Regions from separate parts of the Oceanobacillus sp. FSL K6-0251 genome, predicted to be linked through region 1. Evidence: riboswitches for the same ligand, from Rfam matches in the RefSeq annotation. Region 1 holds a riboswitch; each other region holds the start of a gene.
What was found. Region 1 has a riboswitch for thiamine pyrophosphate ahead of MKY45_RS15525 (lipoate--protein ligase family protein). Riboswitches for the same ligand answer to the same signal wherever they lie in the genome.
Positions count from the first base shown of each region.

Region 1 (2,202 bases):
TTCTGATTGTTTAGCCAATGCCAGCACGCTCCTTGTTTGAGTTGATATTCCACGCTTCCGTTTCATACTTTGATTGTGCTAATTGCTCTACTTCATCCCACTCAGCCTTGGTTAATTGCAGAGGATGAAATTCTAAACCTAAACCTTCCTTGAACCCTTCTTTGAATGCATCCGTCAGCATATCATACCGATGCTCTCGATTCGTTAATTGATTAATCGTCACCGCTTTTTTAGAAAATGCTGCCCGGCTTCGTTCTCTTATTTTTTCGGAAGAGAATACAAATAAATCAAAAAGCATGTTTGTATTCATGCTCATAGGAATAGACCCATGCTGCATCAATACACCTTTTTTCCTTGTCTGTGCGTTTCCAGAAAGCTTTTTACCGTCAACAACCATTTCATAGAACGCAGGTTTTTCGAAGCATATTGCTGTCCTTCCTCTGGCACTTTCTCTGTCCAGTGTTGCATATTCTGCAGGAATCCCTAAATTGCGATATCCTTCAAATATTCCTTCTGCCAGTACATGGTAGGCCTCTTGTACAGATACAGGAATATCTGGATCACTCTCTGTAATAACCAGACTATACGTTAATTCATCGTCATGAAGCACAGCACTGCCGCCGGTCAAACGACGGACGAACTGACACTGATGGCGCTCCACTGCTTCCAGATCAATTTTCTTATCGACTTTTTGAAAGTAGCCAATCGATAAACTGGGCTTTTCCCAGCCATAGAAACGTAATGTCGGCGGAATTTTACCTTCTTGATGCCAATTGATCAAGCACTCATCAAAAGCCATGTTCCATGCAGCACCACGGAATCCTGTATCGATAAACGCCCACTGTTTCTTCAATTTCGTCACCTCCAATGAACAAATTACTTGTTGCAGGAGCTGCTCCCTGTTATGCCAAGCTTCTTAGCGGCCCTTCCTGATCATTAAGCTTAAAAGATATAAGCGAAATGGGGAATATATTCAATAAAAAAAGAGCCCATTCCATAGAATGCAGCCTTTGATAGATTTATTGATAAATGGATAAATTATCTAATTCCTTATCGACTGCACATTCCCCACGCTAGGATTATCTAGTTCGGGTGCCAAGGGTCAATACAGAATGTCTTTCTCAGCTTAACAGCTCCCCCAGTGCATAATACTTATTCAGTTTACAAATTAAGTCTACTGGTAATTTTTATAATTGTAAAGAAAAATACAATAATTAGCATTTACAATTTGCAGATATGTAAAAACAGGAGCCAGCTTTTGAGAAAGCTGGCTCCTGTTTTTTAATTCTCATAATTTTCTTTGACAACACTGGCACATCTAGCACATAGTGTTGGATGATCTTTGTCTTCGCCTACTGTTTCTGAAACAACCCAGCAGCGTTCACACGTTTCTCCAGGATGTTTTTCAACAGCAACCTCAACATAATCATATGCTTTGCCTGTTCCTTTTTCATCTGCGATAACTGCTTCTGAAACAATAAAGTATTGATGCAGATGCGAAATGTTTTCAAGCACCTGCTTCGTTTCTTCATCAAGCGGCACGATTGTAATTTTAGCTTCCAATGATTTCCCGATAACCTTTTCGCTTCTTGCTTCTTCGAGTGCTTTCAGAACATCATCTCTTACTTCCATAAAGTGATCCCATTTTCCGACAATGTCTTTTGCACCTGCAACCTCCCGCGGCTCAGGAATATCTGTTAAGTGAACCGTTTCTTCCTCCACTCCAGGAATGTATTCCCAAACTTCTTCCGTTGTATGCGGAATAATTGGAGCAAGCAATTTCACAAGTGTTGTTAAAATTTCATAGTAGCCTGTTTGAAGACTGCGGCGGCGCGGGTGGTCTGCAGCTTCAATATACAGGATATCCTTCGCAAAATCTAAATAGAAGGAGCTTAAATCAACAGCACAGAAATTATGGACTTGGCTGATTACTGGTGCAAATTCAAAGTGCTCATAATTATCACGTGCATTATTTAAGATCTGCTGCAGACGATAAAGCATATAACGGTCTACTTCCTGCAATTCTTCATCCTTCACGCGATCTTTGCTAGGATCAAAATCAGCAAGGTTCGCCAGTAAGAAACGGAAGGTATTCCGGATTTTACGATAGCTTTCTGAAGTCTGTTTTAAAATAGCATCCGAGATACGCACATCTGCCTGATAATCCACGCTGGAAACCCACAGACGCAAAATATCAGCACC
Region 1 covers NZ_JBBORS010000001.1:3,099,862-3,102,063, forward strand. The annotation lists gene lipA (lipoyl synthase) at 1-18, opposite strand, end outside; gene MKY45_RS15525 (lipoate--protein ligase family protein) at 11-853, opposite strand; TPP riboswitch at 1,048-1,150, opposite strand; gene ileS (isoleucine--tRNA ligase) at 1,282-2,202, opposite strand, start outside.

Region 2 (2,202 bases), 720 kb from region 1:
TATGCGGAACTTGTGAATATTGTAAATCAGGCCGATACAATCTCTGCCCGGAAGTACAATTTATGGCAACTCCGCCAGTTGACGGAGCTTGGTCTGAATATGTCACGATTCGCAGTGATTTCGCCTTTAAAATACCGGATCAAATGAGCTATGAAGAAGGGGCTTTAATTGAACCGCTTTCTGTTGGCATTCATGCGATGCAGCGCGGAAAAGTTCATCCCAATGATAAAATGCTGATAACCGGTTTAGGACCTATTGGGCTGTTAGCGATCAAGGCAGCGAAAATATTCGGAGTGAACGAAATCTATTGCTCGGATGTGGTACCATATCGCAGAGAATTAGCGAAGAAATTTGGCGCGACAAAGGTATTTGATCCAACACAAGATAATATTCATGAGGAGATAGAAAAGGCAACAGCTGGCAGTGGTTTGGATATCGCCGTTGAAACTTCAGGTAATGGCCGGGCGGTTCAGGATGCACTGACGATTACGAAACGCGGAGGAAGGATTGTATTAGTTGGATTACCTGCATCCTCAGAAATACCTGTAGATATTACCCATATCGTCGATTCAGAATACGACATTCACGGTGTTTTTCGCTATGCAAACAGTTATCCGACAGCAATACAGGCAATTGGCAGTCAGGACCTTGGTCTCGAGGATGTAATTACCCATAAGTATCGTTTAGATAATATCAAAGAGGCTGTAGAAACCGCCGTAAATCAGAAGGATACTAGCATTAAGATAATGATTTATCCATGATAACGAGTGAAACACACTAGTTTTTTAAGCTTCTTGGAAACCTATTTTTTTAATAGATTTGATTATTTCTTTGCTGATTTTCTTATAAACAAAAAAGACTTGACTTAACAATTTGTTCTGCTACCATAATAGACAATCGAATACATTTCAATTTTCTGCTAGGGGCGCCGTAACGGCTGAGATAAATGTATATTTAGCACCCTTAGAACCTGATCTGGTTAAGGCCAGCGGAGGGAAGTAGAATAAGCAGACAACCATGCGCTATTTTTTCGTGTGTATGTTTTTGTATGCAGATGCTTCCTTCTACGAGTCTTTAGAAAAAAGATTAAAGGAGGATTTTTTTTATGAAATTTACGGATGAATTACGTGCTGCAACGAAGGAAAGCTGGGAGCAAAGTTTACATCACCCATTTGTGCAAGGAATCGTGAAAGGAGATTTGCCGCTAGAAACATTTAAGTATTATATTTTACAAGATATTTACTATTTAAAACATTACGGTAAGATCCACGCGATTGCAGCATCCCAGGCCGAAGATTTTAAGCTGACTGCTCTTTTAGCTGATAAAGCGCGCTTTACAGCAGAGGCTGAACTGACCGTGCATAATGAGCACGCTGAGATTTTAAATATTACACAAGCAGATTTAGATAACTTCAAACCAGCGCCAACTGCGTATGCCTATACTTCGCATTTGTATCGAGCAAGCCTGTCTGGAAATCTAGCACATACTGTGGCTGCCATACTGCCATGCTATTGGTTATATGCGGACATCGGAAAAGTGAATGAAAATGCCACTCCAGAGCCGGAAATTTATCGTAACTGGATTAAAATGTATGCGAGTGACTGGTTTCAAGATTCAACTACCGAAATGATTAATTTACTAAACACTTTAGTTGAAGATATGAATGATAAGGAAAAAGAGAAGGTAAAAGAACAATTTATTATCGCAAAAGAATACGAACTCCATTTCTGGGAAATGTCCTACAATCTTGAAGGCTGGCTTTCAGAAAGTAAAAAAGTGAACAGTCGTTAAGAAGAAACAGAACGGCTTCCAATTTCTTAATGGGTTCGGTTTATTCGTTCCATGTTAAAGAACTCTCATTTATCTGAGGGTTCTTTTTTTGGACTGGAAGGGAAAAGTATTTATTATACCAACTACGCAATTTTGTTAAAAACACGATGCAGCTAATTTACTTGTGATACAATTTTCGTAATGGCAAGAAGCAAACAAGCCGAAAGCCGGAAATTTAGTTTAATAAGCATTTATTCCAAAGAAATGAATACTTGTAGATAGTGAATTTAATCTTGTGTCTGACACGGAGAAGGGATAATCGTGAAAAACACTCAAGTAACAAGAAAAGCTTCCGAGCAAATCGTATCCGCTATAAATGGATACCTGAAAGGACGAATCAGCCCCTTAGTGGTGGCTTTGGACGGGGGGAG
Region 2 covers NZ_JBBORS010000001.1:2,378,609-2,380,810, forward strand. The annotation lists gene MKY45_RS11985 (NAD(P)-dependent alcohol dehydrogenase) at 1-761, shown strand, start outside; TPP riboswitch at 912-1,014, shown strand; gene tenA (thiaminase II) at 1,106-1,792, shown strand; gene MKY45_RS11995 (uridine kinase family protein) at 2,093-2,202, shown strand, end outside.
Region 2: another riboswitch for thiamine pyrophosphate. It lies ahead of tenA (thiaminase II); the one in region 1 lies ahead of MKY45_RS15525 (lipoate--protein ligase family protein).

Region 3 (2,202 bases), 400 kb from region 1:
ATCAAAAATGGAAAAGAAAAGTTATGATGAAGGAGCTGCTTTTATTGTAGAGCAATTCCGCGGCTTCAGTCCCCAAATGGCGGATTTCGCACAAATGGCGTTTGAAAAACGCTGGATTGAAGCGGAAGATCGTGCAGGAAAACGTCCGGGGGGCTTCTGTACAAGCTTTCCGCTCAGTGAACAAACTCGTATTTTTATGACGTACTCTGGAACACCTTCTAATATAGCTACCCTGGCTCATGAGTTGGGACATGGCTATCACCAGTATGTGATGAACGATATGAACGGTTTGAATCAAGGCTATGCAATGAATGTTGCGGAAACTGCTTCGACCTTTGCAGAAATGATTGTAGCGGATGCATCGGTGAAAATGGCGGCGACAGATGAAGAAAAATTAACGTTGTTAGAGGATAAAGTATCGCGCAGTGTGGCTTTCTTCATGAACATCCATGCACGCTTTTTATTCGAGAAACAATTCTATGAAGAACGGAAGCAAGGTATGGTCAGTACGGAACGGTTAAATGAACTTATGGTGGAAGCACAGAAGGAAGCTTACTGCGGAAGTCTGTCCGAATATGATCCGCATTTCTGGGCTTCCAAGCTGCATTTTCATATTACTGGTGTGCCATTTTATAACTTCCCGTATACATTTGGTTATTTATTCAGCCAGGGAATTTATGCTTATGCAAAGGATTATAAAGGAGATTTTGAAGCAAAATATACTGCTTTATTAAGGGATACCGGCAGAATGACCGTAGAAGAGCTTGCTGAAAAGCATTTGCAAGTAGATTTGTCCAAGCCTGAGTTTTGGGAAAATACCATCGAAATATGTAAACAGGATGTGCAGGAATTTTTGGAATTAGCGAAGAAAGTTGAAAAATAACAGGGGCTATTGCGGTTTTTTAGAAAGTGATTTATACTAAGCCTATACAAAAAAGTGAATATAAAAAGCCTGCAAGGGGAGCCTTTGGCTGAGAGTGGACATTTTCTATGTTCTGACCCTTTGAACCTGTCAGTTAGCGCTGGCGTAGGGATTGTGGACTTTTTGATGGATATAAAAGCAATGTGTGAGTGGAGTTTAAGGTATTCTCTTAAAATGTATTTTTAAAGAATACCGCCATCAAGAAGACTCCCTTGGCATTGCTTTTTTGTTGTCTAAAAAAAGATTGTTCGATGTAAATGGGGGAGAGACGATTGAAGAATAAAACATTATTTTTAGTAGAAGTAGCTATTTTTACGGCACTTGCATTACTGCTGGACATTTTACCGTTAGGATTTAAGCTTTGGCCGCAAGGAGGCTCCGTTTCTTTTGCAATGATTCCTGTCTTCATTGTAGCCTTTCGCTGGGGTCTGAAAGGAGGTTTGTTGTCCGGTTTCCTTTGGGGAATATTACAGGTGGCAACTGGTACAGCTTATATCCTGCATCCCGTACAGGGAATCATTGAGTATGGATTAGCTTTTACGGTAGTAGGGCTTGCCGGAGTGTTTTCGAAGCAGGTTATCGAAAGCATGAAAAACAAGCGGGTAAAGAAATCCTTTGTCTATATATCCGTAGGTGTATTTCTGGGATCAGCTGCTCGTTTTATTTGTCATTATATTGCCGGAATGGTTTTCTTTGGTTCAGCCGTCGAAGGACAGCCGGCGTGGCTTTATTCATTAATATATAATTCATCCTATATGGTTCCATCCTTTATTTTAAGTCTTGTTATTGTGTTCCTCCTGTTTTATAAACAGCCGAGAACATTAGTTGGAAAAGTATAACAAAAGAAAACTCCCTCACACAAAAACCTGTAGCACATCTTGCTTCAGGTTTTTCTTAAACCATTATTTTTATTTGGATAGTTTTGTTAAGTTTTATTAACATTTACTTATGGAATAGGCGTTGAACGTGAATAATGGTAGAATAAAGAAAATAAAATATATAAAGATACATTCTCACATCTTCATTTAACAAAAAAAGGGAGCTTTAAAAGAAGGAATTTTTGTCTAAGAGAACGTATATATGAATAAGGGGGATTTTCTAAGTGGGAAAACAGATTCTAATTGTGGATGACGAGCAATCGATTGTTACTTTATTAAAATATAATATGGAAAATGCCGGATTCACAACAGAGGTAGCATACGATGGAGAAGAAGCCTATCAAAAAGCTGCTGCAGATAACTATGAGTTAATTATCTTAGATGTAATGCTTCCAAAACTGG
Region 3 covers NZ_JBBORS010000001.1:2,700,702-2,702,903, reverse strand. The annotation lists gene MKY45_RS13590 (M3 family oligoendopeptidase) at 1-883, shown strand, start outside; TPP riboswitch at 948-1,052, shown strand; gene thiT (energy-coupled thiamine transporter ThiT) at 1,195-1,761, shown strand; gene MKY45_RS13580 (response regulator transcription factor) at 2,025-2,202, shown strand, end outside.
Region 3: another riboswitch for thiamine pyrophosphate. It lies ahead of thiT (energy-coupled thiamine transporter ThiT); the one in region 1 lies ahead of MKY45_RS15525 (lipoate--protein ligase family protein).

Region 4 (2,202 bases), 2.2 Mb from region 1:
GGCTGCGCCTTTCATATCATCTTCAGTTGTAATGGATCGTCCAGTCAGGAATTCTGCCTCCGGAATATTCGGTGTTGCAACCGTTGTTAATGGAAGAAGGTATTGCCGTAAAAAGCTGCGGCCCTCTTCATCAATCAATGAGTCCCCGCTGGTAGCCACCATCACTGGGTCCATGACATAAGGTGCATCAACCTTCTCCAATTTTTTTACGATTAATTCCATCATCTGCTTACTTGCAATCATTCCTGTTTTCACAGCATGGATGGGCATATCTTCTATCACTGCATCCAGCTGGTCCTCAATCATGGAAAGAGGCATATGCTCTACAGAGCGGACCCCTGTCGTATTTTGAGCTACAACGGAAGTGATCACGGACATGCCATAGGTTTTTAACTCCTGAAATGTTTTTAAATCTGCTTGAATACCGGCGCCACCGCTAGGGTCTGTACCGGCAATAGTTAATGCACAACGAACCTGACTCATAATAAAAATCCTCCTTGGATAGAATAAAGTAAATTATTTTGTTAAAGAAAACTGCTGTGCCGGGAGACGGCTGACTAACAGCCAGCCAATCAATGCACCAGAGACACTGCTTACAACAAATGCCGGGATAAAGGCAAATGCTCCCGCAGAGCTTCCCATAAGCAGATTGGCTATCGGAACTGCAAAGAAAGAGCCGATAATTCCGGTGCCAATAATTTCTCCAAGAGCTGCCATTGGATATTTCTGCGTTTTCTTATACAATACCCCAGCAGCAAAAGCTCCAATCATTGCTCCAGGAAAAGCAACCAAGGTTCCCAGTCCTAAAAGGTTTCGGAGCAGGCTAATCATCAATGCGACAATAACTGCCGGACCCGGCCCGAGCATAATCCCGGCAATAACATTGATAGCGTGTTGAACAGGATAGGCTCTGGCAACTCCGGCAGGAAACCAGAGCAATTGTGATCCAATCGTTCCGATAGCAACAAGTACAGCCATCATTGTTAACAGGCGTGTGCGATTTTTCAATCCAATCATCTCCTTCTAATTTAAGGGAAATGAAAAGGTAACTACTTTGTAAAAATAAAAAATCAGGCTTTATCGAGAAGCCTGATTTGGTATACTGAGAGTAATCATATGTTGATTGACTACTTCCCTACGCTGGTATTAGCCAGATCAGGTTTGTAAGAGTCGGAAAGTAAGCATGCTTCCCTCTCAGCCCGCGATGTTGGGCTCCCCTAGTAGTTGCTTTTCATTATTATCTTTGAGTCTACTGTATCAAAGATTCAACGGTTTGTCATGAAATAATCATTAGACTGCAAGCTCATATAAAGGATGTTATCAATAGAAAGAGGAATGAAACATGTTAAGCATAAACGGAATGGAATATCGTCAGGGAGACCAGACCTTATTTCCGAAAATAGATATAGAAGTAAAACCTGGAGAAATAAAGGCAATTCAATCCACTGTTAATATACGTGCGGTGTTGCTGCAGATGATTATCGGAAAAGAAAATGTGCGGAATGGATCGATTCAAATCAAGCAACAGACATTACAGGAGGATAAGCAGAAATACGTTTCTTCTTTAGGGATTTGCTGGTATGAAGAGGGCATTTATGAAAGATTGAAGGTACAGGAATATTTGAAATTTATCGGCTCTTTATATCAAAGCAAGACTTCCATAAAGGAAGTACTATTGCAAATCCAACTGGAGGAAAAAGCGAAATGGAAGATGCATCAGCTCAATCGTTCTGAAAAGCGTCGTGTTCAGTTTGGCAGAATATTAATGCAGGAGGCGGAAGTGGTTATCTTCGAAGAGCCTGAGGTCAATGTAGATTTAGAAACGAAACGGGTCCTCCATCAATTTGTCGAATTGCTGCAGAAACAGCAAAAAGCGGTATTGATTTTAACGACAAGTACGGAGAGTGCTGTGACCATTTCGGATACGGTCTATCGTCTAAATGAGCAAGGGATACAGCAAATGGACGTGGAAACAGAGGAGAAAGAACGTTTAACCTCCACAGAAACAAATGTTAAAGAAACAGCAGAAGAAGCGGTTCAAATAAAGCAAACTTTCCAGTTAAATAAAATCTCCGCAAAAGTAGAGGATAAGATTATTTTATTTGATCCGCAGGAGATTGATTACATCGAAAGTCAGGAAGGACAATCCTATCTGTATACTCGCGGAGAGGGGTTTCCTACAGGTTTTACCTTAAAAGAATT
Region 4 covers NZ_JBBORS010000001.1:902,844-905,045, forward strand. The annotation lists gene thiD (bifunctional hydroxymethylpyrimidine kinase/phosphomethylpyrimidine kinase) at 1-483, opposite strand, end outside; gene thiW (energy coupling factor transporter S component ThiW) at 517-981, opposite strand; TPP riboswitch at 1,116-1,229, opposite strand; gene MKY45_RS04540 (LytTR family transcriptional regulator DNA-binding domain-containing protein) at 1,343-2,202, shown strand, end outside.
Region 4: another riboswitch for thiamine pyrophosphate. It lies ahead of thiW (energy coupling factor transporter S component ThiW); the one in region 1 lies ahead of MKY45_RS15525 (lipoate--protein ligase family protein).